3 regions of the Singulisphaera rosea genome follow, and region 1 is predicted to be linked to each of the others. Evidence: riboswitches for the same ligand, from Rfam matches in the RefSeq annotation. Region 1 holds a riboswitch; each other region holds the start of a gene.

Evidence for each region. A riboswitch is a leader RNA that binds a small molecule or an ion and turns the genes downstream of it on or off. The one in region 1 is predicted to bind cobalamin.
Region 2: another riboswitch for cobalamin. It lies ahead of cobN (cobaltochelatase subunit CobN); the one in region 1 lies ahead of ACYOEI_RS07105 (DUF1559 domain-containing protein).
Region 3: another riboswitch for cobalamin. It lies ahead of ACYOEI_RS30440 (DUF1559 domain-containing protein); the one in region 1 lies ahead of ACYOEI_RS07105 (DUF1559 domain-containing protein).

The regions. Positions count from the first base shown of each region.
Region 1 is NZ_JBTYIP020000003.1:167,939-177,794, reverse strand. Features, by position in the region: gene ACYOEI_RS07125 (sulfatase) at 1-1,161, shown strand, start outside; gene ACYOEI_RS07120 (sulfatase) at 1,346-2,740, shown strand; gene ACYOEI_RS07115 (PP2C family protein-serine/threonine phosphatase) at 2,828-3,673, opposite strand; gene ACYOEI_RS07110 (beta strand repeat-containing protein) at 4,584-6,929, shown strand; cobalamin riboswitch at 6,999-7,198, shown strand; gene ACYOEI_RS07105 (DUF1559 domain-containing protein) at 7,312-8,373, shown strand; gene ACYOEI_RS07100 (PepSY-associated TM helix domain-containing protein) at 8,606-9,676, shown strand.
Region 2 is NZ_JBTYIP020000019.1:172,301-182,156, forward strand. Features, by position in the region: gene ACYOEI_RS27145 (hypothetical protein) at 515-1,672, shown strand; gene ACYOEI_RS27150 (BON domain-containing protein) at 2,624-3,181, shown strand; gene ACYOEI_RS27155 (BON domain-containing protein) at 3,385-3,876, shown strand; gene ACYOEI_RS27160 (thiamine phosphate synthase) at 4,079-5,632, opposite strand; gene ACYOEI_RS27165 (glutathione peroxidase) at 5,989-6,576, shown strand; cobalamin riboswitch at 6,983-7,142, shown strand; gene cobN (cobaltochelatase subunit CobN) at 7,334-9,856, shown strand, end outside.
Region 3 is NZ_JBTYIP020000024.1:131,252-141,107, reverse strand. Features, by position in the region: gene ACYOEI_RS30465 (EAL domain-containing protein) at 1-1,014, opposite strand, end outside; gene ACYOEI_RS30460 (carboxypeptidase regulatory-like domain-containing protein) at 1,795-5,943, opposite strand; gene ACYOEI_RS30455 (BlaI/MecI/CopY family transcriptional regulator) at 5,940-6,383, opposite strand; gene ACYOEI_RS30450 (class I SAM-dependent methyltransferase) at 6,542-7,234, shown strand; gene ACYOEI_RS30445 (hypothetical protein) at 7,314-7,997, opposite strand; cobalamin riboswitch at 8,339-8,539, shown strand; gene ACYOEI_RS30440 (DUF1559 domain-containing protein) at 8,656-9,642, shown strand; gene ACYOEI_RS30435 (DUF1289 domain-containing protein) at 9,671-9,856, shown strand, end outside.

The sequences.
Region 1 (9,856 bases):
AGCCCGACGCGAGCCGGCCTGTTGACGGGCCGCTACCAGCAGCGTTTCGGCCACGAGTTCAATCCGGGGGCGGTCGCCGCGCCCGGCGTGCGCCTGGGGCTCCCGCTGTCTGAGTCGACGATCGCCGACCGACTGAAGGCCGCGGGGTATGCCACCGGGCTCGTCGGCAAGTGGCACCTGGGGGCGGATCCGGATTTCCATCCCAACAAACGAGGATTCGACGAGTTCTTCGGGTTCCTCCCCGGGCACCACGATTATTTCGTGGAAGAGAGTCAGGATATCTATAGAGACCAAAAGATCGTGACCGAGAAGGCGTACCTCACCGACGCCTTCTCCCGCGAGGCCGTCGCGTTCATCGACCGACACAAGGACCAGCCGTTCTTCCTCGAGCTGGCCTTCAACGCCGTTCATACCCCGATGCACGCGGATGACGCCCGACTCGCGAAGTTCGCGTCGATCGAGGACAAGACCCGGCGGACCTACGCGGCCATGCTCTTCGCCCTGGACGAGGCCGTGGGGGCCGTCCTCGCGAAGCTCCGTTCGGCCGGCGTCGAGGACAACACGCTCATCGTGTTCCTGAGCGACAACGGCGGCCCGACCATGCTGGGCACGACGATCAACGCCTCGCGAAACACGCCGCTGCGTGGTTCGAAGCGGACCACGCTCGAGGGGGGAATCCGCGTCCCGTTCGTGGTCAGTTGGAAGGGCAAGCTCCCCGAGGGGGCCGTGTACGACAAGCCGGTCATCCAACTCGACATCCTCCCGACGGCCCTGGCCGCCGCCGGCGTCGCGATCGACCCGAAGGCCAAACTCGACGGTGTCAACCTCGTGCCGTTCCTCAGCGGCAAGGACCAGGGTACCCCGCACCATTCGCTCTACTGGCGGTTGGGCGACCAGTTCGCGATCCGTCGAGGTGACTGGAAGCTCGTCCGCTACGACAAGGCGCTGGACACCCCCGGGGCGAAGTCGGACGCCGCGACCGCCAAGAGTGGGCCCGTCCGTCTCTACAACCTCGCCAGCGACATCGGCGAGGCCCATGACCTCATCACCGAGCAGCCGGAGAAAGCCCGGGAGCTGCAAGAGGCCTGGAAGTCCTGGAGCGACCAACTCGCCAAGCCGCTCTGGGGCCCCGGTGCGGCCGCCAGGACGGCCGTGCGATAGTCGTCGGCCCCCTTGTCTGTCCCGAACCACGGTTTTCCCTCGAAGACCGGGTTTCTGACGTACTCGACATGGACAACCCCTTTCGGGGTATCTTCGCCGACTCCCATAGAAACTCGGCATATCAAAAAATCAATTGGCGTGGTCCGATCTCAAAGGACCATTGCAAGACAAGGAGTATGCTCCCTTGAAACGACTCGGATTCCCCCTCGCCGCGACCCTGCTGCTCGCGGCGATCGCGGGCGGGCCGGCGGTCGCCGCCGAGAAGAAGCCCAACGTCCTGTTCATCGCCGTGGACGACCTGAATCACTGGGTCGGCTACCTGGGACGGAACGCCCAGACGATCACCCCGAACATCGACAAGCTCGCGGCGAGGGGCGTGCGGTTCTCCCGCAGCTATTGCGCGGCGCCGGTCTGCAACCCGTCGCGAGCGGCCCTGATGTCGGGCCTGCGGCCGTCGACCTCGGGGGTCTACGAGAACAACAACGACTGGCGCAAGGCGATCCCAGAAGACCTGCCGCTGACGACGACGTTCCGCAAGGCAGGGTATTACGTCGCGGGGGCGGGCAAGATCTACCACGAAGCCTACCGCCGTCGGGCCGAGTGGGACGACTACTTCGAGTCCGAAGGGAAGGACCCGCTTCCTAAGGGTGACACGGGCGTCGGCGGGATCAAATTCGCGCCTCTCGACTGCAACGACGAGGACCTTCGCGAGTGGAAGATCGTCCAGTATGGCATCGACCAACTGGCCAAGGCACGCGACAAGCCGTTCTTCCTTGCGGTCGGCCTGCACAAGCCGCACATGCCCTGGAACGTCCCGCGCAAGTACTACGACATGCACCCGCTCGACGCGATCCAACTCCCGCCGCATCGCGAGGACGACCTCGCCGACATCCCCCCCGCGGGGATCAAGATGGGCAAGCCCGAGGGTGACCACAAGGCGATCCTCGAATCCGGCCGTTGGAAGGAGGCCGTGCAGGGCTACCTCGCAGCCATCTCCTACTGCGACGCGATGATCGGCCGCCTCGTCGAGGCCTACGACAAATCCCCCGAGCGGGACAACACCATCGTCGTCTTCTGGGGCGACCACGGCTGGCACCTCGGCGAGAAGCAGCACTGGCGCAAGTTCGCCCTCTGGGAAGAGGCCACGCGCGCCCCCCTCATCTGGGTCGTGCCCGGCCTCACCCAACCCGGCCAACTCTGCGAGCGCACGGTCGATTTCATGAGCATCTATCCGACGCTCACCGACCTCTGCGGGATCCCGACTCCTTCCCACATCGAGGGACGGACTATCCGCAACCTCCTCGCCGATCCGAAGGCCGCCTGGGACCAACCCGCCCTCACGACCTATCGCTTCGGCAACCACGCCGTGCGGTCCGACCTCTGGCGCTACATCCGTTACGAGAACGGCGACGAGGAACTCTACGACGAAAGAGCGGATCCCTACGAGTGGACCAACCTCGCGAAGGATCCAAGCCATGCGGCCGTCATCTCGGAATTGGCCAAACGGCTCCCCGCAACGAACCATCCCGACATCGGCGGGGTCGTCGGAGCCGCCGCGAAGAAGAAGGCGGCTCGATAGTCAAAAATCCTGTCCTGATCTGATCTGCCCTGCCCTTCCCTGCCCGAAACCCGGCTTCTTCCTCAAGCCGGGTTTCGGGAGGTTCATTCAAACGGATTTGAGCCCGAACACCTTGGCATAGACGTCGAGCTTTTCGCCGAGAGAGGGGGGCCGGACGCCGTCCCCCGTGTGGAAGAGAGCGACGAGCGTCGTGTCGTCGTCGGCCGATCGCCCCCCCCGGTAGTCCTCGACTCTCGCCAGGAGCGTTGGACCCATTCGATGAGGGTCGGAGAGGTCGAGCCCTCGAGCGAGGTTGAGCAACCCTTCTTCACCGAGCATGGCACCGGACGGGGTCGTCGCCTCGATCAGGGCGTCGGTGTAAAAGAAGACAGCGTCGCCCTGGCCGAGCGTGACCGAGAACTGGTGATAGTTCGTCTCATCGTCGAATCCGAGCGGGAGATTCCCGGCCTCGCCGACGTTCCGATCCATCAGGCCCCACGTCCCTGCCTTCGCGTGATACCAGAGCGGTCGAGGGTGGCCGGCGTTGCAGACAGTGAGCGTCTTCTTGTTCGCCAGGTAGGTGGCGATCACCGCCGTGGCGAAGCGCTGCCATTGGGCGAACTCGGTGAACTGTTGGTTGAGCGAGCGGACCAGCCTCGTCTGGCTCTTCGTGTTGATGTTCTTCCGCATGAGGTCGCGGAGCGTCGCCGAGAAGTCGGCGACTTGTGACCCGTGCCCCGACACATCCGCGACGATCAGTCGACTCGTCATCCCCCCGCCGCAGACCGACAAATAGTGAATGTCGCCCCCCCGCGCGGCCCCTTCATACGGCAGGCTGTATACCCAGGCCTCGAGCCCGGGCATGCTCAGCGCCTCCTGGACGGCATGGCTCCCGCCCCGGATCTCCATGCAATGCATCGCCGCCCCCTCGCGTGGGCTCGCTTTCGATGTCATCGGGTCCCCTCGACAAGGGTCTTCGATCGTGGCGGTTCCCGCCGGAGCCGACCTCGGTCGGTGACATCTCGGCGTTCGACGTCCAACCCGCCAGCGTAGCCGGCGCAGACGACTCTGGAAAGAGTCCTCATCGCCTCGTGACCGTCACCCCGAAGGCCGTAGATGAACATCGTCGCCGGCTGGCTCTCAGGCACTGAGACGAGCACCTTCAGTCGGAGGATGTGGTCCGCCGCTCGTCAGAGCACTTGCACGACACCCATGTCGAAATGTCCTCGTAAAGCAACATCCAACCGGCCAAAACGCGACGTATCCTAAGCAGTAGCCCGTCTCCTGCCAACGGTTCAACACGACGGCCGACGCCGACCGCCCTCATCCTGTATACGGGTTCTGATGCTTTATGGCGACATGCCACGCGATCGTGACTTGCCTAGATCTCCTCGATTCTCGGAATTCCCTCGGACGGATGGCGAGAAGAATCGGGTCGAGAGTATGAATTGGGTTGAATTCGTAGGCGGCGGGGATTGGGTTGAGCGGGGGGGTGCCAGGTTTTGATTCTGTGATCAAAAATGAATCGGCGAATGCGTGGAATGGAAAAAAGGGATGAATGTCGCGAAGAATCTTCGCCAAGACTTGGGAATGCATTCTATTGTCGAAATAGATTGAAAAAACGTGATGTTGTTACGATAAGCCTGCGAGAAGGACGGTCGGGGACGTTGTAGGAACACCGACCAACGTAACAAGACGGAGCGGCGGCCCGAAGTCCGCGCCCCCTCCGAGTCGTGCAACGACGGAGAATGCACCCTCGATGCTGGGAATCCGAGCTCTGCGCCCGCGAAGAACTCCCCGAAGATCGACCCGCCAGGCCTGGACGTTTTCGGGCGGGCTCGAATCACTGGAATCTCGGGTCGTCATGTCGGTGGCGATCCAGTACGACTACACCTATGACAACTCCGGCTTCTTCGCGAACAATCCCGCGGCGAAGACGGTCCTGGAGCAGGCCGCGGCGATCATCGGGGGTGGCCTGCACGACAGTCTCACGGCGATCACGCCCAATGCGGCCGGGGGCAACAACTGGTCGATCACTTTCGCCAACCCGAGCAGCCCGAGGTCGGGCTCGTTGGTCACGGTGAAAAATCCGACCGTGGCTGCCAACACGCTGCTCGTCTACGTGGGGGGCTTCGCCTCGCCGACCAGTGGCTATTCGTATTACACCGGCGCGGGGGAGTCTTATAGCGGCTCGAAGGATTTCATCCAGAACATCAATTCGCGAGGCCAGGCGGGGGCCCTGGGGGCGAAGCCGACGGACACCTCCCCTTGGGGCGGCATGCTCACCTTCAGCGCGAATTCGAACTGGAGCTTCGCGGGTACCGGCGGGACGCCCGGGGCCGGCCGGTACGATTTCCTCTCGGTCGCCGAACAAATGCTCGTGAGCACGCTCGGTTTCGGTACGTCGCTCCCATGGACGGCCAACGTCGACTTGATGAACCGCACCTTCACCGGAACCCATGCCTCGGTGAGCAACGGGGGGCCCGTCCCCTTGGCGACCGACAGCAACGGCATGTGGTCGACGAAGCTCTCCTCGAACGGCAAGGAGCCGTTGATGGACGGGCTGCTCGCCCCGGGCCAGCGTCGCGGGATGACCTCGCTCGACTGGGCCGGTCTGGCCGACGTCGGTTGGGTGACCGACGCGCTCTCGTTCACGACCCAACCCCCAACGAAGGTAACAACCGGAACCCGATTCGGCGTGGCCGTCACGGTCGTCGATCCCAACGGGTACAAGGATGCGTCGTTCAACGGTCCCGTCACCCTGAGGATGGGAGCAAACCCGGGCGGCGCGACGCTCGGCGGCACCCTCACCGTAAATGCCGTGGGCGGGGTGGCGACCTTCACTGGTCTGACCCTCGACAAGTCCGGCACCGGTGAGACCCTCCTGGCCACGAGCTCGCTCCTCCCCGCCTTCGCGACGACGACCCCGTTCTCCTCGTCCGCGTCATCGGCGGCGCAGCTGGCGATCACGACGTCGCCACCGAGCCGCGTGACGATCGGCGCCCCGTTCTCGATGGCTGTTACGATAAGGGACGGTAATGGGAATCCGGACAATAGCTACACCGGGCCCGTCACTCTGAGCCTCGCGACCAACCCCGGAGCTGGCGTTCTCGGTGGGACCTTGACGGCCCAGGCCGTCCGGGGGGTGGCGACATTCTCGGGCTTGACCCTAAGTGCGACAGGGGCGGGCTACCAGATCAAGGCGACCGCAACCGGCGTGTCGGCGGCGACATCCTCGGCAATCACGGTCACTCCGTCGGCGGTGACGGTCAAACCCGCGGCAACGCAGTTGGCGATCACCGCGCAGCCGCCGAGCAGCGTGAAGACGGCGGGCAGCTTTGGTCTGACGGTGACGGCGAAGGACGCGAGCGGGAATGTGGATCCCAACTACTCCGGATCGATCACGTTGAGCCTCGCGGCCAACCCCGGCGGTGCGGTCCTCGGAGGTACACCGACGGTCCAGGCGGTCCGAGGCGTGGCGACGTTTACGGGCCTGAAGTTGAACACCTCTGCGTCCGGTTACCAGATCAAGGCGACCGCAACGGGCCTTTCCGCGGCGACGACCACAGCCATCACGGTGACGCCCGCTGCGACGCGATTGGTGGTCTCGACGCTCCCGCCGAGCAGTGCGAAGACGGCGGCCGGCTTTGGTTTGAAGGTCACGGCGAAGGATGCGCAAGGCAACGTGGACCCGAATTACTCCGGCCCGGTGACGCTGAGCCTCGCGGCGAACCCTTCCGGCGGGGTGCTCGGTGGGACGCTGACGGTCCGGTCCGTGGGCGGTGTGGCGACGTTCTCGGGACTGACGTTGAACGCGGCCGGGGCCGGCTACCAACTCCTGGCTACGGCGGCGGGCTTGCAGTCCGCGACGACGACGTCCATGACCGTGATTCCCGCCGCGACACAGTTGACCATCTCAACTCAACCACCGAGCAACGTGAAGACGCTGAGCGGATTCTCGCTGACGGTCACCGCGAAGGACGCGAGCGGCAACATCGATCCGAACTACACCGGTACCATCACGCTCACCTTGGCCGCAAACCCCAGCAACGGCATGCTGGGTGGGACCTTGACCGTCAAGGCCGTCCGCGGTGTGGCGACCTTTACCAACCTCTACCTGACCAGGTCGGGAGTCGGTTATCTGATCAAGGCCACAGCCGCGGGGCTGACCCCGGCCACGACGTCGACGATCACGGCCAAGACGGCGTGAGGAGGCTCGGGGGCTCGGGGCCTCGCGATTGGGACCGCCGCTCCTTGACTGGGGCCGATGAGGTTGGTTCTAATCCCATGCTCGACGGGTGCTCCCCATCTCGAGAGGGGTCGGGAGATAATAGGGAAGACGGTGAGAATCCGTCGCGGGGCCGCCGCTGTGATCGGCTAGGCCCCCGGACATTCGTGCCACTGCCGCGAGGTGGGAAGGCGGTCCGGGAGCCGTTGGATGCCGAGAGCCAGAAGACCTGCCCGTCGAGTCGCTGTTCCGATGCTTCGGCCACGAGCATCCGGACGGGCCGCTGGCAGACGTTCTGCAACGGGCCGTGCGCTCGAGGGCCGAAGCTGGTCCCTTGCCCGTCCCGGCAGAAAGATCTCACCCCATGCCTTCCCTCCCGTCCGTCCGCCGTCAGGGTTTCACCCTGATCGAGCTCTTGGTGGTGATCGCGATCATCGCCGTCCTCATCGCGTTGCTCTTGCCCGCCGTCCAGGCCGCCCGCGAGGCCGCGCGTCGCGCCCAGTGCTCGAACAACCTCAAGCAGATCGCCATCGGGGCGATGAATTACGAGTCCTCGACGGGCGTCCTGCCGTCCAGCAGCTTCCCTTATCCCGCCGACCCCACCAGCACGAAGCCTTACCCGGACCACAGCGCGTTCGAGCGGATCCTCGGCTTCATGGAGCAGGTCCCCGCCTACAACGCCATCAACTTCTCTCGGACGATCTACGACAACGAGAACCTCACGATCGAGGGCCTCGGGATCGCCACGTTGTGGTGCCCGAGCGACTCGACCGTGTCGAAGACCGCTCCCCTGGTCCGGGTCGCCGCGGCGGCCGGCGGGATCAGCCTCCCGTTCTGGAATCCCGACCCGTTGCCGGCCGGCGTCTGGGCCCAGGCCCACGCGAGCTACCGGGGCGTCTCCGGCCTCTGGATCAACCCGCCGAAGAACATGACCCCCGCCGAGCTCCAGCGTGCCAAGGCGACCCACAACGGCATCGTGTTCATGGACAGCAACGTCCGGCTGGCCGACGTCACCGACGGCACGAGCTCCACGATGATCTTCGACGAGCGGGCCCAGGCCTACTACGTCAACGACGCCGCCACCACCCCGACGAGGGCGTTGTACTATCAGTCGATCTACGGGGCCTGGACCTACGGCTATTACTCGGCGCAGGGGATCTACAACGCGGCCCCGAACCGGTTCCGGAGCCCGTATTACCCCTCGAGCTTCCATCCCGGTGGCATCAACGTGGCCTTCTGCGACGGGTCGGTCCATTTCCTCAAAGATTCTATCGACGCCTTCCCCGTCGTGAACGACTACGCAGTGGCGGGCCCGCTCCTGAACGGGCCGAGCGGCTACAGCCTGGCCCCCAACGCGAGGATGGCGGTCTACCAGGCACTCGCCACCCGTGCCGGCGGCGAAGTGATCAGCGCCGACGCCTATTGATCCGCGAAGGTCTCGCTTTGAAGGACACCGGGCCGATGTTGCCATCGCATCCGAATCCGAGGCGCCCCAGCCGGCGCCCGTGGGGAACGATCGTCGCCACCCTGACTGCGGCCCTGGCCGTTGGGTGCGGGCCGCCCGACCCCGGGCCTCGTCCCACGCCCCCCGGCCAATCCCCGCCGGGGGCGCCGGACGCGTCGGGGCTTCCCAGCCCTCCGGGAAAGGCCTCCGAACGATGAGGTCCTACCGGGTCGTCCGCAAGGTCCACTCCGTTTTGGGCCTTGGTTGCGGCCTCGTCCTGGCCGCGACGGCGCTCAGCGGCGGGATCCTGGCGTTCCGCTCCCAAATCGATCGAGGACTCAACCCGTCCCTCTGGCGGGTCGAGCCCCTGCACGCCCGGGCGTCGCTCGATGCGGTTCGCCGCGCCGTGGAGTTGGAGTCCGCAGGTGGGCCGGCATTGCGCATGCTCCTCTTCCCCGACCGCGAAGGGGTGGCTCTCATGGCGTTCCTCGGCGGGCGAGACCCTTCGGATCGCTGGGAGGTCTTCGTCGACCCTCATTCGGCGAAGATCCAGGGCCGACGGCGATTCGGCACCGGCTTGATCGACCGGATCAAGGCGTTCCACGTCGAGCTCCTCCTCGGCAAGCAAGGCCGCCTGGTCGTTGGAGCGATCGGGCTGCTTTCCCTGACCCTCGGAGCGAGTGGCACCTGGCTCTGGTGGTGGACGAGACCCCGAAGTGTCGACGGGCCCAGGAGACGAGTTTGGACAGCCCTCGATGTCCACCGGCAGGTCGGCATCCTTGGATTGGTCCCGACGACCGTCCTGGCCGTCACCGGCGCATCCCTGATCTTCCGGCCCTATCTCGCGCCGATCGTTGAACGGATCACCGGCCCGATGCCCTTGGACCTCTCCGCCCGGTCCTCTGGGGATCGGACGCAGGCCCCGCCGTCGCTCGACCGGATCTGCGAGCTGGCCGCAAGAGCCTATCCCGACGCCCGGATCACGAGGCTCTATCTCCCCGAAGGACCGGAAGGTTCGTTCGCCGTCCGCCTGCGGCTCCCCGAAGAGGGGAACCCGCACGGCAATACGGCCATCCTCCTCGACCGCTACGACGGCAAGGTCCTCCGCAAGCTGACCTCTCGGTCCGCGAACTCGCTCCAGCAGATCCTCTGGTACGCGCCCTATCCGTGGCACACCGGCGACGCCCTGGGCCTTTCCGGTCGGTGGCTAGCCGCCGCCTCGGGAGCGATCCCCGCCATCTTGCTGGTTTCGGGGGTGCTCTGGTGGCGCCGTCGCATACCCTAAGTTGATATTGTTGTTTGTTGTTATCGTTTTTGAAAATAGGCGAAGGCGAAGTGGAACGCGAGGCGCCGTGCGGGAGTTGGACGACGTGGAGACTTGGAGGATGGACATGGGGCGAGGACACTTTGATCGAGACAGAAGGGCTTTGCACCTCTCGGCTTGGTCATCGACCGCGATGCGAGG
Region 2 (9,856 bases), on a different contig from region 1:
CGGAATCGATGCGAGTCCAGGGGATGTCGCGATTCGAGAGTGTGCCGAACCTGACCAGGCGCTAGGCATCGTGGTTGACGTGCGACGCCGGAGTCCGGCGAAGGTATCAAGGGATGGAGGACGAACTGGTCGGGCCTTCGACCGTCCCGACTTAATCGGAAAAACTAGAAACTAGGTCCGACCCGGAGGCCTCCTTGAGACGGTCTCGCGTGTCGTTCTCAAAATCGTATGGGCCACCTGAGAGACACCTGGATTGATCCTACTACGTTTGTAATAATCAGGTTGTCGTCCTTGGGCCGTTCTCGACGAGGCTTCGAACATGCCTCCTTCGCAGCGTATATTTTGGCTCTTGGTGCTTGCGTTTCACGCGACGGTGGCTGGCGGATGGCTTTGGTTCGCTCCTGGTGGATTTCCCGTCTTGCATCCGCATTTTTGGTCGAACCGGATTGTCCCTGTGATCCTTTTGGCCACGGTCGCGACTGCGTTTGTAGCGGCGAGGCGGGGAAAAACGGGATTGCTGGGCGCGACCTTCGCGGCATTTCCGGCGTGTTGGTTCGCGGGGGCGTTGGCTGGTCGCATCGCGTTTCCGGTGTCGCTGGCCTGGCTGTTTTGGGTTCCGCTGGCGGGGTCGGTGGTGATGGCGGCGCTTGTTCGGATCGGTTGGCGGGTCGAGGGCGTTCCACGTAGGCAGATTCTGAGCGTCCTGGTTTTGAGTGCCTTGCTCGGAGTTTCGCTTCCGCTTTCTCAGAAGGCGCCGAAGGCCGACACTCGACCGTTGAACCCTTCGGAATTTGTCGAGTTTTCAAATCTCGGCATCATGGATCGGTCATTCGATGGGCGGCTGAGCGCGAAGGCATCGGTGCATTCGGGTGACGGCTCGCTGACGATCAAGGCGGGACGGCTCACGCTGTCGGTGCAGCCACTTTTGCGATTCCTGGAACGATCGCCCGACGGCTGCTGGACGGCCTTCGTGCCGGCGTCGGTTCGGGAGGGACCAGAGCTTCGCTTGAAGTCATCGAGACGCGATGGAAGAACGGTTTTCCTCCAATATCGCGCGGATTATGAAGCGGTCCTTCGGGCCTGGCAAGACGAGGCATCTGGTCCGGTTCGACTTGAGTCGCAAGCTCGGCTTGCTCGGCGAATCGACTCACATCTCAATTCCTTTTGCGATCTGGATATTAGCGGGCATCAGCGACTTTCCCTGGAATTCTCGCCATGCCCGGGGTCGCTCATCGAGGTTCGCCCGGCCGACTACCCATTCGGCCGTCCGCTTCGCGCGGCATATCTCGACCGCTTGGGTGAATTCCGAGTTGTGGAGGCTTCCAACGGCGAAAAAGGGCCGTTCAAGGTCCTGGCGCAAGGCAGGCTCGGACGCGGCGAACCGCTCGGGATCACGCTCTATGACAAGGGCATCGCAATGGCGAAAATCACACTGGAAGACTGGTCCGCACAAGCGGGAACGGCCCTCTCCGCGACGGCAGGGTGGGGCTTTCCCGTCAACGCGATCGAATTCAGCCTCGCGAGCGATCGCCCAGGCTCAACCGCCGCGATTTACACCAGCCTTGCCGGCACATCGGTCGGCCGAGGCTGGGATAGCGTCGGCCACCGCGCGGGAACTTACAGGAATCGGATGACGATCGAGAGTCTCGATGGATCGATTGTTTCAAAATAGATGGTAGACCGAATGGCACTCGGCTCGGGTGTAAGGGTATGGATGGTAATTGGATATACAAATAAAAGACTTCTAGATATAGGTTTGGGTGGTTACACGATCCCACTCTTTTCCCAGTCAGGAGGCCGTCGATGTTTCAGCCTATCCGACGACGCATTTCCGACCAGATCAATCTCCTCCACAATTCCACCTTTGGGCCAATCGTCAAGAGTGTATTGCCTGACCTTACTGGCTTCGCTTCCCAAGAGCGAGAATACCGCCGTCCGTGCAGTTGCCTCTTGGTTGTCTTAAGTCGGTTCACATGACCTTCCACCGGGCCGTTGCCCCATCGCATCGTTATCGCTGCGTACAACGCCGACTCATCGCGGCGGATGCCTCGGCGGAGTTGCGAACCTCGGGGCAAGAACTCACCTCGGCACGCGATATCCAATCCGCCAGCGTCCCGGTCGATCGTTTGCGGATCAGGGCGGTGAACTCGTCCGCCAGGTCTTGGGCCGTCGTCAGGTCAGGATTGGCCGCTGGGATCCTGTCCAGGCGGGCCTTGGCTTCGACCGTACGATCCTCGGGACGACGGAGCCGGTCGAACGAAAGATGTTCGGCGAGGGGGGTGGCTTGGACAATCGTCGTACGCGACGGTATGAAGCCTGATTTTCCCCATCGGTTCCGGGTTAATGGGAGACGCGTCGAAGCCTAAATTATTCGACATGCCATACACCGTCGATAGGACCGTCCCGGGCGGCCTTGGCCCGCGTGCCCGATCGTCACGACCAGAATTGACGCGAGTGGATTCGTCGATCGGGCTCGATCGGGCGGCCCGGGAGAACGATCATTAGGGTGTCCGCCGGGCTTCGGCGGTCGTCCCGTCGTCGGGAATCCGACGGGCAGGGGCCTTGGTGACGCCGGGCGTTGCGAGTGCTGCGATCGCTCCGGGTTGTGACGGAAGTGAGTGCCATGAACGAACGGATCGATACCGGCCTGCTCGCGGGCACCGAAGGGATCACTCTCCTCTCGGCACGCTCGGGGCTCAAGCTGAGATGGGCCCTGGGCGGGCTGATTGCCGGCATCGTGCTGGGAATCTGGGTCGGCGGGGTGCCCGACCGCTACGGCGAGGCGGACGGATTAGTCGGCGGCGTCAACGGGGCCGGGCGGACGATGCTTCGGGGCTGGCAGTATACGGGGGCGATCCTCAATGACCTAGTGGCCTGGGATCGGACCTCGGTGCGGAAGGTCGGCCTGTCGCGGCAGGTCGAGACCCGGATATGGCAGGACAAGAACCTGGTCGCCAACTCGATCGTCGTCGAGGTCGAGGAAGACGGGACGGTGGTGCTCAGGGGCCTGGTACCAAGCCGTGAGAACAAGGAGAAGGCGGTTGCCCTGGCGCAGGACACGCGGGGGGTCGATCGAGTCGTCGACGAGCTTGCGTTGGCGCCGAGGCCGCGGACTATCGAGACGGATCGGGCCGAGCCCGTCCCGACGGGCGTGGCGACCGGACTGCGGGTCGTGAGGTGAGGCCTCGCCCGGCCGGCTCGTATTCCTGAAGTGATATGGCCGTGCCGGGGGCCATCCCCCGGCACGGCCTGAGACAGGCATCTCCGTTCGGTAATACGAACGAGGGACGCACGGGCGTGCCGGCACGCTACTTGCGGACTCCCTTCACCAACACACCTCGATCGACCTCCGTGAATCACGACCTCTTTCCATGGAGTCTGATCATGTTCCGCGCAGGCACTGCCGCTTTCCTCTCGCTCGCCTTGGTTTCCGCGGTCCATGCCCAGGACGGCCCGCTCAACCGGATCGGCCGCAGTCTCGACAAAGCCGGGAAGAATATCCGGGCGTCGGTCGAAGACGGGGTTGCGCGTGGGGAGATCACCGCCCAGGAGCGGGATCTGCTCAACCGCGTCACCAAACGGATCGATTGGGACAAGAAGATGGCCGGCTCGACCCTGCGGCTGGAAGCGCGGCCGGGTGGCGTCGTCGTCCTCCAGGGGTCGGTCACCAGTGAGGCGTCCAAACTGAGGGCGGTTGACCTGGTGGAGAACACCACGGGCGTCACATCGGTCGTCGATCAGCTTGCCGTGGTCAAGTCGGTCCGGGTCATCCAGGCCGACCCCGCCGTAATCGAGGCTCAGACCCCCGCTGCGGCGGTGGAGGTCGAGAGGCCGATCGTGGTGAGCCCCGGCGCGAAAGTCATTGTCCGGCCGTGATGCGGTGGGCGGCCGACCTTGACCTCGTCTTCGCTAACCTGGCTTGAGGGCCGTTCAAGTTCCACGGCCACCCGCCTGCCGGTCGAGTCTGCACGACCTCGGGAAATGCAAACAGGGCGACCTCACCTTCCCGTGAGTCGCCCTGTCGTTTTGTTCTCCAGACGCCCAATCCCGACGTCCGGTCATTTCGGCTCGATCCGATTCAGCCGTCGAGATCGAGGGCGTCGAGCTGGGCGCGGAGCTTGGCGGCGGCGGCCTTGGGGCGTTCGGCGCGGACGATGGCGGAGCTGACGGCGACTCGGGTGGCGCCGGCTTCGAGGACGCGTTCGAGGTTGTCTTCGCTGATGCCGCCGATGGCGAACCAGGGGAGGGTGGTGGTCTCGGCGGCGAGCTGGACGAAGGCGAGGCCGGCGAGGTCGGAGAAGTCTTTGGTGGTGCTGGCGAAGACGGGGCCGACGCCGAGGTAGCTCGCTCCGTCGAGGATCGCGCGGTCGAGCTGCTCGCGGTCGTGCGTGGAGATCCCGATCAGGGGGACGGACCCGACGATTCGTCGGGTATCGCGGAGGGTCAGGTCGTCTTGACCGAGATGGACCCCGTCGGCGCCGGCGAGGCGGGCGAGGTCGGGTCGGTCGTTGACGATGAACCGGGCGTGGGCCTGGGCGGTGAGGATCCGGACTTCCCGGGCCCTGCGGAGCCACTCGCGATCGGGGATCGCTTTCTCGCGGAGCTGGATGACCTCGACGCCTCCGGCCAACGCCTCGCCGACGATCCAGGTCAGGTCGCCGAGGGTGGGGAGGCCGCCGACGAGGAGTTGGAGTCTCGCCGGGCCCAGGACCCGCGCGGAGGCCACGGCGGTGAGGGTGAGCTTCTCGAGCGTGTAGACGTCGTAGCGGAGGACTTCGAACCGTCCGGCGAGCCAGACGTCGACGAGCTTGCCGTACTCCTCCAGGGTCCTGAGGGCCTCGGCGGTCCGCTTGAAATTCGCGGTCAGGACGGCGCGAGGGTTCTCGCGGGCCTGCTCGGAGGTCGTCATGATGTGCGTGCCGACGTCGCCTCGGGTGTCGCGCGAGGCGATGAGCAACTCGGCGTCGAAGCCTCGGACGGCCTCGGCGAGCCGGTGGCGGACCTCCTTGAGCCGCTTCGTCAGCGCGGGGTCGCCGAGGACGAAGCGGACGTAGTCCTCGACGACGCGAAGCCCTTCCCGGGCTCGATTCGCCGAGGCGTCGAGGATCCGGCCGAGGTCGACGGCCTGGGTCGGTTCGACGAGCTCGAGCGGGGGGATCTCGTCGGCCATCGGGATCGGCCCGGCTTCGGACGCGGCGCCAGGCGTCAGGCTTTCGAGGAGCGACTCGAGCTCGATCCCGACGCCGGCCAGGAGGTCGGCGGCCGGTCCCGGGGTGGCGACCATCCCCGCGAGCAGGTGCTCGGTGCCCACCTGTCGGCCCCGTTCGAGCGACTTCGCCCGGAGGGTCGCGTCGTTGATCACGGCCCGGAACGAGGGGGAAAAGGGAAGGGCTGAAGCACCTTCCGGCGTCTCGAGTCCATCCTCGTCCGGCCCGCCTAGTCCGAGGGCCTGGTAGAGCCGTTCCGACTCCAGCCCCGACTGGGTGAGCAACTCGGCGGCGCGGCTCTCGGCCTCGTCGATCAGGGCCGCGAGCAGGTCGATCGGCTCCGCGGCCGAGGCGCCGCGCAGGAAGGCACGGACTTGGGCTCGTCCCAGGGCCCTCGAGGCGCCCTCTGTCAGAGAGTCTTGCATGGCTTGATCACTCGGGTCCGACGGAGGTACGCGGGGTGATGACCTTCACGACCCCTCGGCGGCCGCTTGGACCTCACGACGTCCTCGAGAGGCCCGTTCGGCCCCCTTCGCTGGCCCGGCTTCGCCGGGGAGTCGAGGCGAGAACCTCGCGTGGGGGACGCCGCCTGGAGGGCCACTGTTCAAGATATCGAAATCTCTGGACGCGAGAGCCCCCGCCTTGATTTCCGAAATAGGCCTTGCCATGATAATGCGGTAGTCGCTCCTCCTACAATGTCGGGTTAGTCGCACAAGCCAGGGCGGCCCTTCCTCCGGGCCGTTGCGTTCGTCCCTCCCTCCTCCTTGCACAGGAATCCACAGTGCTCGACCGTATCCTCCCCCTTCTCCTGGCGACCCTCTCCCTGCTATTGGTCGCGCGGGTCACCCCCGCGGATGAACCCGCCAAGAAGCCCACGTCCGTGCACGCGTTCCAGGCCAAGGACATCGACGGGAAGACTGTGGACCTCGCGAAGTTCAAGGGCGAGGTCCTCCTGATCGTCAACACCGCGAGCCAGTGTGGGAATACGCATCAGTATGCCGCGCTCGAGACGGTCTATGGGAAATACAAGGCCGATGGCTTCGAGGTGCTGGCCTTCCCCGCCAACGAGTTCGGGAACCAGGAGCCCGGCACCGACGCCGAGATCAAGTCGTTCTGCAGCTCGAAGTACAGCGTGACGTTCCCGCTCTTCGCGAAGATCGTCGTCAAAGGGGAGGCGATCCACCCCCTTTATGGCTTCCTGACGAGTCCGGAGACCAACCCCAAGTTCTCCGGACCCATCAGCTGGAACTTCGCCAAGTTCCTGGTCAACCGCAAGGGGGAGGTTGTCGCCAGGTTCGACCCTGAGGAAGGTCCCGACTCGGAGAAGGTTGTCAAGGGGATCGAGAAGGCCCTGGCTGACCCGAAGTGAGCTGGCCGCGACGGAGGAGTGAGGAGACGGGAGGTCGAGGGCGCGGTGCCTTGCGGGATGAATTGGTCGAGCACGAGTGAGAAACCCCGGCCGGTTGGTCGGGGTTTTCGCTTTGCATCCCACCTTGGGGATGATCTCGTCGTCGACTCTGTCCGGGGACGCTTGGCCGTGGCGTGGGTCGGATTTTCGCGGTCGTGGTTCAACCCTCTCGCTTACTTCGTTGTGCTCGGCTGGAAAAACGGATTAAAGTCGGATTCAATTTATAATAATTTGGTTTGGTACTTCTTGGATGTCTTGCCTTCGGCGGAGTCGTCCTTCCTGCCGATGGATAGGCTGTGCCGGGCAGGTATGGGTTGTCGGAGGGCTCGAGTCTCGGCTAAGATCGCTCGCGGTACGAATGTAGGCTGAGGCTTGCATCCGTGCAAAGCTGGGGGCATCCCCCCCTCAATGAAAGCGGCGAAGCCGGTGTGATTCCGGCGCTGTCCCGCAACTGTAACCTGGGCGCGAGGCTGCCACAGCCTCGTCGACCGGGAAGCCAGGTCGACCGCTTGAGCTTATCCCCATATACCTCGAGGAAGGTGAGGGAAATCCATGTCCGAAGTCTCAGGCTCACGCACTCCCCCGTCGCTCGATCCCACGACCCGGCTCCGGAATTGGGCGGAACCGCCCGAAGCTCGCTCCTAGCCGCGAGACGCCGGATCCCCCGCCCCGAAGTGCGCGACCCTCTCGCGCCGTGGCCTCATAAGTCGATCGAGCCATGCTTGGCGTCCAGGCGACGGTGTTGGCCCATGCCAACTCGAGCCCGATGACCGAGCGAAACGCGAGCCGGAGCCTAATCCCCGTGTCATTGCGAGCGAATCGCCGTCGTGTCTTGAGGAACGATGGGAAGACGATCCACGTCTTGCCCCGGCGCGGGCATTTGTTGGTCTGCCAGCGGGGATGCTGCTGCGGGCGCGAAGACCGTGGCAATCCGATCGTTCCCCTCGATTTCTACAAGCAAGAGTACAAGCGTCGAGGGATCCGGGACAACGTCCAGCTCACCATGAGCGGTTGCCTGGGGCCTTGCCCGCTGTTGAACGTGGCGCTGGTGCTCTTCGACGGCCGCCGAGTCTGGTTCCAGTCGATCAACCACGAGTCGCGGATCCTGGCGATCTACGACTACATCGACCGGATGCTGGCGGCCGATCGCTACCTCCCGCCGACGGCCGAGCTTGCCGAACTGGCGTTCGACTTCTACGCCTGGCCCGAGGAGGCCGTGCTCTCCGGCGAATCGTCTCACGATCGAGGCGAATTCATCGATCCGGGCTCGAAGCTCGTCGACGAGATCTTGCTGCTTTCCCACGCCGACACCGACCTCCTGGCGCTGCGGAGGGCGATGGCCGACCAGCCTGTGGGACTGCCCATGGTCCGGACGGCCAGTCTGAACCGGGTGAAGAGCGACGAGCACCTGGCATCGCTCGTGGACGACGGCGGCCGGGTCGCTCGCGTGGTCGTCGCACGCGTCCACGGCGGCCCGGACGACCTGCCGGGGTGGCGTCGGCTGGCGCAGTATGCTCGTCAAACCGACCTGAGGCTGCTGCTCATCAGCGCCGTCGGACCGACCGACCCGGAATTCCTCGCGGGCTCGACCGTCCCGACCGCCGTGATCGAGCGAGCGGCCGCCTATCTCCTGGCGGGCGGGACGGCCAACATGGAGAACCTCGTGCGGTTCCTGGCCGACGAACTCTTGCGGGCGGAGCTTGGCTTCTCGCCGCCCGGGAGTCCGCCGCGTCACGGGGTTTATCACCCGGATCTCCCGCTCGAGACGACGTTGGCCGAATGGGGAGCCTTGCGTGATCCGTCGCGGTCCACGGTCGGTCTGCTCTTCTATCGCGCCCACTGGCTGAGCACGAACCTCGAGTTCATCGATGCCCTGGTGCGTGCGATCGAAGCGGCGGGGGCCAACGCCCTGCCGGTCTTCACCGACTCCTTGAAGGAGCCGTCGAGGGCGTCGGAACGTCCTTCGGCGGCCTGGCCCTCGGCGTTCGACCTGTTCTACGACGGGGACAATCGGCTGATCGACGTGCTCGTGACAACCATGTCATTCGCGATGGCGGAGACCCGGAACTGGACCCACGGCGGATCGGTGGATGCGCTGGAGTCTCTCGACGTCCCGATCCTCCAGGCGATTGCCAGCGGTTCGGCGAAGCCGCAGTGGGAGGCGAGCCCGAGAGGGCTCGGGCCGCTCGACACGGCGATGAACGTCGCGGTGCCGGAACTCGACGGGCGGATCATCACCGTGCCCGTCTCCTTCAAGGAGTCTTCAGGGCCGGGTGCTCTGGAGGCGCCTCGATACGTGCCCGAGCCCGACCGGGCCGCACGGGTCGCCGGCCTCGCCGCGAGATTCGCGACGCTGGGCAGGCTCCCGAACGAACAGAAGCGAGTCGCGGTCATCCTGACGAATGCTCCGGGCAAGGCCGCTCGGATCGGGAATGCCGTGGGGCTCGATGCACCCGCCTCGCTGATTCGGCTGTTCGCGGCGATGCGCGAGGCGGGCTACCGGATCGAGGGTGTACCGCCCGACGGCGATGCACTGATCCATGAGTTGATCGACCGGTGCTCCTATGATGAGACGTTCCTGACGACCGAGCAGCTCGCCAATGCCGCGGGGCGCGTTCCTGTGGAACAGTATGCCGCGTGGTTTGAGGAACTGCCCGAGAGTTTGAGACGCGGGATGATCGAGCAGTGGGGGCCGCCGCCAGGCGCGGCCTACGTGCAGGACGGGGCGATCTCGCTGGCGGGACTGGAGCTGGGAAATGTGTTCCTGGCCCTCCAGCCGCCTCGAGGTTACGGCATGGATCCCGCGGCCATCTACCACCAGCCCGACCTGCCGCCTCCCCACAATTACTATGCCCTCTACCGCTGGCTCCGAGACGACTGGGGCGCCGACGCGATCGTCCACTTCGGCAAGCATGGGACCCTGGAGTGGCTGCCCGGCAAGGGCGTCGGCCTCTCGAGCGGTTGTGCCCCCGACGCCTTCCTGGCCGATCTGCCGCTGTTCTACCCGTTCATCTTGAACGATCCCGGCGAGGGCGCCCAGGCGAAGCGGCGCGGGCATGCGGTGGTCGTCGACCATCTGGTCCCCCCGCTGACGAACGCCGGCGTCTACGGGGAACTGGAACAGCTCGCACAGCTCGTCGATGAGTACTACCAGGTCGAACTGCTCGACCCGTCGAAGCTGCCGGTCCTGCAACGCCAGATCTGGGACCTCATCAAGCGGGCGCGACTCGACCGCGACCTC
Region 3 (9,856 bases), on a different contig from region 1:
GTCGGCCCCATGTTCGCGGACCCAGCCCCACTCTCCTTCCGTCTCGATCCCTTCGGCGACCGTCTTGATCCCCAGCCCTCGGGCCATCTCCAGGAGCTTGGCTAGGATACCTGCCTTGTAGGAGTCTTGATCCACGTTGCGCACGAGTTGCATGTCGAGCTTGACGAGATCGGGCTTGAGCCGGATCAGCAAGTCCAACGAGCCAAAGCCCGAACCGAGGTCGTCGAGAGCGACCTGAAATCCGGCTTGCCGGTAGAAGTCGACGATCCTCACCATGCTCTCCACGTCCTCGATCCGATCGCTCTCCACGATCTCGAAAACGATCCGATCGGGTTGCAGTCTGGTTTCGGCGATCGCCGAAACGGTCGAGCGGAGGCAGTAGGTAGGGTCATAAATCGACGTCGGGTTAAAGTTGATGAAAAGGCGATTCGGGGTGGCGTCAAGCCCATGCGCGACCGCCGTGCGGATCGCCGTCAGGCGTGCCTGCCGGTCCAGTGAGAACAGGAAGTCCGCGTCCCGGGCGGCCTTGTAGAGAAGGCCCGGGTAAACCAGGGTGCCGTCAAGCTCCAGGCCTCGGAGGAGACATTCGTAGCCGAAGACCTTCTCCGGGTCGACGGCATGGACGATCGGCTGGAAGTGGCTGGTCAACCGGCCTTCCTCGATCATCGTCGCGAACCTTCCACCCTGGACCTGGGCGAAGAGCGTGGCCAAGGGCTGTACCGACGCCAGGTCCGCCAGGCTCGGCCCCCCCTCGGCATCGGTCACGAACGAACGAGTATCGCGCAACTCGGCTTGGCTCAAGATCTTGCCAAGGCCCTGGGCGAGGCCCAGGAGGACGCCGGCCGACAAGGGGATGGCCAACACGTTGTCATCCGGCTCGGCGTACGCGAGGTCGGATCGACGGAGGAAGCCACGCACGGTACCGAGCGTATGGGCGAGCGGGGGGGCGATGCAGAGGATCCCGGTCTGGGGGACCGGTGCTGGCAACTCGAAGCAACGAGCGCATCGGCTCATGGTGGCTCCACGACAGGATGAACGTCATTTCCCTTATTATAGAACCGGGATGCGTCGCCTTTGGCCAACATGGTCAGGGAATCCGTCGCCGTCGTCCCGACTGTCGAGGCTGGGGCCGGCCGTCGGGCCCGGAGAGGGCAAGGACGGAGTGTCCTAAGCACCCCTCACCGCAAAACATGGTTCGGAATTCAAAACCAAACAGTCCATTAAGTTAAGGCGATCAGCCCAGCCGACTCGTCGAAGTCCTGACGCTCCTTGAATTCCGGACCTTTGATTGCGGTGAGCCGTACCGAGAGCTGATCCCAGCAGGCTGAAAAACGCCTTGTTTTCAAGGCTCAAGCCCGCCTACTGGGATCGGCTCTAAGGACAGTCTCCCCCGGCATCGCAAGCGATCCAATGACCCCCACGTCGTGAAATCCCTCGTTCTCACGGTCCCTTACCAACCATTAGCCATAAGTTCAATCCTGCTTGCCTGAATGTTCGTGAGAGCACCATGCGATCATCGCTCGAACTCTGCCATGTCGACCTCGGAGAGCGACGCTCGAACCGAGGTTTGGTCAGACGGGTCAACGACCTGCTCGACGCGCCGGAGGCCGGCAGGCCTCGGGCGGTTGGGCCGCCACCGAGGCCACCTATCGGTTCTGGAACAACCGGCTCATCGACCCCGAAGACATCCGCGCGGCCCACCGCCCCGCCCGCAGGCGGATTGGCGACCGTGACGACCGCCCCGAGGGACGGCCGCCCGGCGAGGATCCGAACGTCGTCGCGCCCGGCCGCCATTCAGCGTTCCGGGTCCGCGATCAGTTCGAGCCCGGCCTTGGTCTCGCCCTCGGCAAGGGTCAGCCTGCCGCTGGTCCCGGGCGGGGCCTGGCTGGCGTCGAGATAGAACGGGGCGGCCTGGACGAACTGCTCGCCGGCGCGGATGAAGTGGAGCTCGAACGTGCCGTCGGCACCGGACTTGGTGGTCGGGTCGTAGTAGCGGTTCTCCCGCTTGTCCACGGCGCTGGCGCGGACCTCCCGGCCGGCGACGGGCTTGCCTTCGGCGTCGACCAGGCGGCCCCGGACGGTCGCCGGTTTCGACAGTCGGAGGGTCATCCCCTCGATCACCTGGCCGGGGGTCGTCCGGAACGGGTCGACGACGCCGTTGGCCCAGGTCCGCCATTGCTGGTACTTGCCGTCGTGGGCGACGAGGTTGTAGGCGATCTCGCCGCTGGCCGGCAGCCGCATGGTGAACGTGCCGTCCGGTTTGGTCTCGACGCTGAAGCGAGTGTCGCCGGTCAGCGAGTTGCCGGAGCCGGTCAGGGCGGGGGCGACGGTGGCGCCGGCGACCGGCTTGCCGTCGGGGTCGATGACCCGGCCTCGGATCGTGGCGGCCTTCTCGACCTGGATCGTCACGCGGGCCATGCCGGGCTTCATCGCGAAGTCGAGCCCGTCGAAGTTGCGCTGGAAGCCGAAGCGGTCCGCTTTCTGATAGCGGCTCCACTCATTGAGGCAGGCGTCGGACCACCACCGCGCGTAGCCTTCGGCCTCGATCGAGCCGAACTTGAAGTCGCCCGGCAACATCGAGGGGATGCGGAGGATCCCCTCGGAGTCGGAGGTCCCCGAGACGGTCGGGTTGCGCCAGTCTTTCAGGACGAGGCCCGCGACCGGTTTGCCGTCCTGGGCGTCGACCACGCGGGCCTCGAAATCAACTCCCGACCCGAGCGAGAGGTCGAGGGTCTGGGCCTCGTCGGTGGCGATCGCATGCTTCGGCGAGCGGATTACGCCAACGCCCGGGACACGAATCTGGAACTCGTACATCCCGGGTTCGACATAGAGCCGATACCGGCCGTCCTTGCCCGAGAGTCCCTCGGTCCAACATTCGCCCATGCGGGCCCCTGCCATCTGTCTCGGACCGGCGTCGGCGCGGATCGGGGCGTCTGCGACCGGTCCCCCGTCGGGCCCGAGGACCCGGCCTTCGAAGTAGGTCCGGCTCCCCATCACCACGACCCAGCCCGGCTGACCCGTGGGATGTGCCAGGAACTCGCGAGGCTCGAATCCGTCCTTGCTGAGCCGGACCTCGACCTTGCCTTGCTCGGGGACCTTGACGCGGAACTTGCCCTCCTTGTCGCTCTTCGTCTTGATGAACGGGACCCAGCTATAAGGATGGACCAAAACCCCTTCGAGGGGCTTCCCCTCGACGTCGGTGACGACCCCGGCGATCTCGTCGGGGGCAACCGTTTCGGGTCCTTTCGGCCCGCCGTCCCGAAGGGTCGGCAGCTTGATCGTCACCTCGCCTTTGCCCGTCGGGACGAGCGAGGCGTCGAACTCCTGCCCGCTTGCCAGTCGGACCTGGAACGTGACCCCCTGATTGAGCGGGATGGGCTGCCCGTCCGCCTGCATGTCGAGGCGGAAATGTCCCTGGGCGTCGGCGGTTGCCGAGGGCTGGTTCAGCGGCGAGCAATAGGTCTGGTTGCAGACGCCGACGAGCTTCGCCCCCTCGAGCGGCTTGCCCGTCGCGTCGACGATCCGACCGGTCAGGTTGACTCCGGGCGCCATCGCGAATACCGGGAGGGTGAAGGTCGGCTGGCCGTCCGGGATGAGCACGCTCCGGTTCGACTCGGTATTGCCCAGGCTCGTGTATCCCGGGACGCTGCCATTCAGCATGACATAGGCGTTCCCCGGCGGCATCCGGAAGCGATAGACGCCGGAGGGGTCGCTGAGGACCGTTACCGGCGTCGAGCCGCCGTTCATCGGGTTCCTCGCCCCGTAGACGGTGACGGAGGCGCCGGGGATCGGCTTGCCGTCGGTTGAGGTCACCGAGCCGGTGACCTTCACGCCCTCGACCAGCTTGATCCTCGCCGCGGCGGTCGAGCCCGGGGTCAGGCGGACGTCGGTCGCGGCGATGAACGTCCAGGGCCCGTCGGCGGGCACGTCATCGAGGAGGATGTTCGCCCGGCCCGCGCCGAGACCTCGGATCTCGAACCGCCCTTCGGCGTCGGTCGTCGCCTTCCCTCGGAGCGAGACGCTCGCCCCCTCGGCGATCCCTCGGAGCGTCACCGATCGTCCCGAGACCCCGACGCCGGACACGGCCGAGACGACCCGCCCCGACACCCGCGCCTCGTCGTTGAGCACGATGCGGACGGGATCCTCGGCCTTGTCGGCGGCGCGGGGCCCCTCTTTCCGCAACGCGGTTTGTGTCGTCGCCTTCCCCTCCGCCGAGGCCACCAGGGCGACCTGGGCCTGCTCGGGGAGTGCTTCCAAGCGGAAGCTCCCGCTCGCGTCCGACCGGGTAACGAAGGCCCGCTGGATCGGCTTCTCCTTCGTCAGTGCCTGGAGGGCGGGGGCGAAATAGAAGACCGGCGTCCGGCCGGAGGTCCGATACGCCCCCTCGACTCGTACCTCGGCCCCTTCGATCGGCCGGCCTGCGGCGTCGACGACCGTTCCCGAAAGCACCCGGGTGCGGGGGAGGGCCAGCGAGGTCGGGATCGCCCCCGTCGGGTCGAGCAGGTTTCGGCTCATGAAGGAATGCCCCTCCTTGAACGCGATGACCCAGATCCCCGGCTTCGGCTCGCGATCGAACCGGGCGGAGCCATCGACGCCGGTGCTTGAGGAGGTCACGTCGGTGGCCACACCCTCCTGTCCGGGATTCGTCGGGATGAGTCCGGCGACCACGGTCGCCCCTTCGACCGGTCGTCCCTCCGCGTCTTTGACGACCACCGAGAACGACTTGGGGGCAGTCCCCTGCCCTTGGCCGGCATCCTTCGGCTTTGCGGCCGGTTGCGGCGGGGCGTCGGGTTCCAGCGCCCGGCCCTGGGCCCCGCCGATCGCCGACGCCAGAGCGGCGACAGCCACGACCAGGGCGATTGAGCGGAGCTTCGACGGAGGGATGATCGCTCGAGACATGTCGTCCTCCAGAAGTCGTGTGATCCGGGTCAAGACCGTGTTCCGGTCGAAAAAGGACAGGGTTTGGCCGCCGACGCCAAGCCGCCGGAGATCGAGCCGGAGCGGACGGGCGGCGAAGTCGAGGAGCAACTTCGCGAGCTCGGCCGGCGCGACGCCTCGGCCGACGGCCATGTCGTCGCAGGCCAGCTCGGCCTCGCGGTCGAGCCGGGCCAGGAGCCAGGCGAGCCCCGGGTGGAACCAGAACGGGACCCGCGCCAGCTCGGCGGCGAGCTTCGCCAGGTCGTCCCACCTCTCCAAGTGGGCCAGCTCGTGGAGCAGGCAGGCCCGCCTCGTCGCCTCGGGCCAGGCGTCCCAGTCGTCTGGGACCAGGATCGTCGGCGCGAGGCCGCCAAGCAGGACCGGCGACCCGACCGCCTCGTGTGTCGCCATCACGACACCCCTGCGGACGCCGAGCTCCGACCGGTATCGGACCAGGGCCTCACCGGAGACGGGATTCGACGACGACCGCAGCCGGGCCAGGATCCTCCCACCCACGAGGAGACGGACCAGGGACACGAGCATCCCCGCCAACCAGGCTACCCCCAGGACGACCCTGGCCTGGCGCCAGGGTCCCAGGCCTTCGGCGACCTCGGGCTCGGGGATCGCGGACCTTTCAATGCGTGCCGGTACCTCCGAGGTACGCACCCCGGCACGGACAACGACCGGGGTCGGCGGCTGAGAGGCCGGGGTCTCGGCCGGCGCGCTCGTCCTCGGGACGAGCAGTCTTGTATCGAGCACAACCGGCCCCTTTGCGACGGTCGGCAAGGCGGCCGGCAAAGGCGTCGGTGCGGGCCGTCGCCAGGGGATCGACCACCGTGGTGCCAGGGGCAGCACCAGCCCCGCCGCCAGTGCCGACGCGCAGAGCAGGTGTCGGGTCGCCGCCCGGCGCGGGGGCCGGATCCGGAACCACGCCGCGAGGGCGAGGATCACCACCCCCCAGCGAACGGACCAATCGGCCAGGAACCAGAAGAACGGGTCGATCGTGCCATCGACGAACCGGATCATGATTTCCGCCCTCCTCGCTTCGAGGGGCCTTTCGCCTCGGAGGTCCCCGCCTCCGGGGTTTGCTCAAACGTGTCGGCGAGTTTCGCTTCGATCGACTTGAGCATCTCGGGGTCGATTTGCTGGGAGTCGACCAGCCCCAGCACCAGACGCTCGGCCGACCCCTGGAAGAACCGGCCGAGGAAGTCCGACAACAACGTCGAGGTGGCCTCGCGCTCCGTGAGCGTGGGCCGGTAGCGGTGCGCCTGGGCCTCCTTCTCGTGGGCGACCAGGCCCCCCTTCTCCATCCCCTGCAAGAGCCCGAGCACCGTCGTATAAGGCTGCCGGTCCCCGCGAGGCAGGTGCCCCATCAGCTCCCGGACCGTCAACGGCCCGGACGCCCAGAGCACCTTCAGGACCGCAAATTGCCGGTCCGTGATCGCGATCGTCTTCCGACCCGCCATCCTGGTCCTCCATTTGTCCGACGTGTCGATCGATACGCATCATTGCGTAGCCTGCGACACAAGTCAATGGCTGGCGAGAAATCGCGCCGAGGCTTCGATCGGACTTTTGCGAAGGCCTCGTCTTCACCCGCCCGAGACCTGAGCAGTAAAGTGGCGGTATGGACGAGAGCACAACGACGCAGCAGACGCTCGGCACCACGGGCGGCGACTTCCGGCTCCAGGAGTACCGCACGAGGCAAGGAGGCCGCGAGTGGACGATCCTCCACACGGGTGCAGTCCTGACCCGCGAGGACGAGTCGCGGGTCATCGAGCCGCAGGAGAACCGCCTGCCCTACGGCGTCTCCCTCTGGCCGTCTTCGATCGCGCTGGTGCACGAGATCGTCGGACTCGCGGGAGAGTTCGTGGGGAAGCGCGTCCTGGAGCTCGGCTCCGGCACGGGCCTCCCCGGCATCGTCGCGGCGTCGTTCGGCGGTAAGGTGGTTCAGACCGACCGCGACGAGCTGGCGCTCCACCTCTGCCGCCGCAACGGCGAACGGAACGGCGTCGCGGCGGTCGAGCTTCGCCTCGCCGACTGGACCGCCTGGGACGACGCCGGACGCTACGACTGGATCCTCGGCTCGGACATCCTCTACGGCGAGTCGCTCCACCCGCAGCTCCGCCGGATCTTCGAGACCAACCTGGCGGCAGGCGGACGGGTTCTCCTCTCCGACCCCTTCCGCACCATGAGCCTCCGCCTCCTGGAGGCCCTCGAAGCCGACGGCTGGCTCGTCCGCTTCAACAAGTGGGAAGTCGGCCTCGAAACGTCGTCGCGCCCGTTCGGCGTCTTCACGCTCACCCCGCCGAGCGAATGATTGGGCTCCTCAACAAACGAAGACGCCCCGAGGTTCCCCCCGGGGCGACCATCATCAAGATTCGCCGTCTCGATCGGCCTTATCGCCGACCCCCGTTGTGCCCGCCATGCCCGCCGGCGTGTCCGCCGTACCCGCCGCCCGAGTAGCTCACGGGCTGGCCGTAGCCGCCCGACTGCCCCCAGACCGGCCCACGATTCGGGGGAAGCGACCCGCCGTTGTTGGGGTAGCTGTTCCCGCCGGGCCGGGGGTAGTTGCCGCCCGACTGTCCCCAGACGGGGCCGTGGCCGGATTGGGGATACCCACTCGCATTGCCGGACCCGGGATAGCCGGGGCGCCCCCCGCCAGGATAGCCGCTCGAGCCGGGATAGCCGCCGGGACGACCCCCGCCAGGGTAGCTGCTCGAGCCGGGGTAACCGCCACCAGGGTAGCCGCTCGAGCCGGGGTAACCGCCACCAGGATAGCCATTGCCACCGCTCGGGTAGCCGCCCGAGCCGGGGTAGCCGGGACGACCGCCGCCGGGGTAGCAATTCCCACCGCTGGGATACCCGCAGTTGGTCGGCGGATAGCTCGGCGGGCAGTAGCCGCCGTCGCTGGGAGGAGGCGGGTAGTCGCAGGGGGCCGACTCCGGACGGCACTGCGGATACCCCCACTGCGACGCGTTCGAGGACGAGCCACCGTAGGTGCGTTCCCCTGCATCCGCCGCGGAGGTCATCGCCGCCACCGCCGTGCCCGCCACCACCAGCTTCAGCAAAACGGTCTTCATCGTCGGGTCCCCCATCGTTTCGTTCGTCGTGTTCCTCGCGGGGCCGTCTCACGACCCCCTTCGACAGGGTTATCAGGGACTCCACACCGACCGGACATGATCCCAAAAAAATCTTCCAGATCGACATTTTGAAGGGCGTGGATTCCGGGGCAATTGGCCGTCGACGCGGAGGGCCCAGGGCAAAGATCCCGGCGAGAATGGACTCGAGCGACAAGGCGGAGAGGGGGACCGTCGGCTTGGCCCTTCATGCGGGCCTGCCTCATTTATTGCTTTGTGACGCATTCATATCGACTAACGAATTCATGGCGGCGGTCCTTGACAGCGAAACCGGGGTGTCGCTGTAATACAGACGCTCGACGGGTGCCGCCGGCCTTTTGCCAAGGGCCGGGGGAGAATAGGGAAGACGGTGCAAATCCGTCGCGGGGCCGCCGCTGTGATCGGCCAGGATTCCGGATCCTCTGCCACTGCCGCGAGGCGGGAAGGCTATCCGGACGCCGCCACGAGCCGAGAGCCAGAAGACCTGCCCGTCGAGATCGGTTCCGACGCTTCGGACCCGGAGCTTCCGGGCGGCCCGCACGCAGGACGTCTGCGATGGGCCGCGAGCCGGGACACCGAAGCCGGATTTCACGCCCGACCCGGCGGAAAGGCTGCGTCTCTCGTGCGCCCTCGTCCCCTGGCCACGCCCCATCGTGGCTTCACGCTCATCGAATTGCTGGTGGTGATCGCCATCATCGCCGTGCTGATCGCCCTGCTCCTGCCCGCCGTGCAGGCCGCTCGCGAGGCCGCCCGGCGCGCCCAGTGCTCGAACAACCTCAAGCAGATCGGCATCGCCTTCCAGTCGTACCAGGGCACCTACAACGTCTTCCCCGCCGGCGGCTACGGCCTGAGCATGGCCAGCGTCACGGTCGCCAACCTCCCCGCGGCCCGGGCCAGGCGCATGGCCAGTTGGGGGACGGCCATCCTCCCATTTGCCGAACAATCACCGCTCTACAACAGCATTAATCAGAGCCTGTGGTACATCGAGCCCCAAAACACCACGGCCGGGGCCACCTCGCTGTCCCTCTTCCTCTGCCCCACCAGTCAATACTCGTCGCTCACGAGGCCCAACGGCGATGCCCCGTCATCGCCGTTGCAGTTCGGGCGCAACGACTACTCGGGCAACTACGGCGAGCGCGCCCTGCGATGCTTCCCCGGCACAAATTGCCAGAACAACTACGCCAACCAGGGGGATACCTCGGGGACGCCTCGCGGGGTCTTGCTGACCTCGTCCCTCCCCAATAGCTCGGTCCTCAGCATGACCGACGGCACGACCTACACCATCCTCGTCGGCGAGGCCCACGAGGCCTCGTTCGGCTACTGGATCGGCCACAAGAACTTCCTCGACCAGAGCGCCCCCATCAGCGCCCGGAACGGCACCGTGCCGGGGACGATCTGGGCGTCGTGCCAGGTGACCAGCACCTCGCCGTTACTCGGCAAGATCGGGTGCGAGTTCGGCCAGGAGTTCGCCAGCTACCACGTCGGCGGGGCCTATTTCGCCTTCGGCGACGGATCGGCCCGGTTCCTGAAAGACAACCTCGATCCGAAGGTCCTGGCCGCGGTCCTCTCCCAACGCGGCGGCGAGATCATCAGCGCCGACCAACTCTGATCCCCGCCCTCGCGAAGGTGCGCCGACGATGCCCGAATTCGTGGCCAGCCCCTGCGTGGGGATCTGCCGGATGGACAGCACCTCCGGCCTGTGCATCGGCTGTGCGCGGACGATCGCCGAGATCATCACTTGGCGCGACGCATCCCCGGACACCAAACGGCGCATCTGGGCCGAGCTCTCCTCGCGCCGCCGAATCGTGGCGAATGAAAGCCAG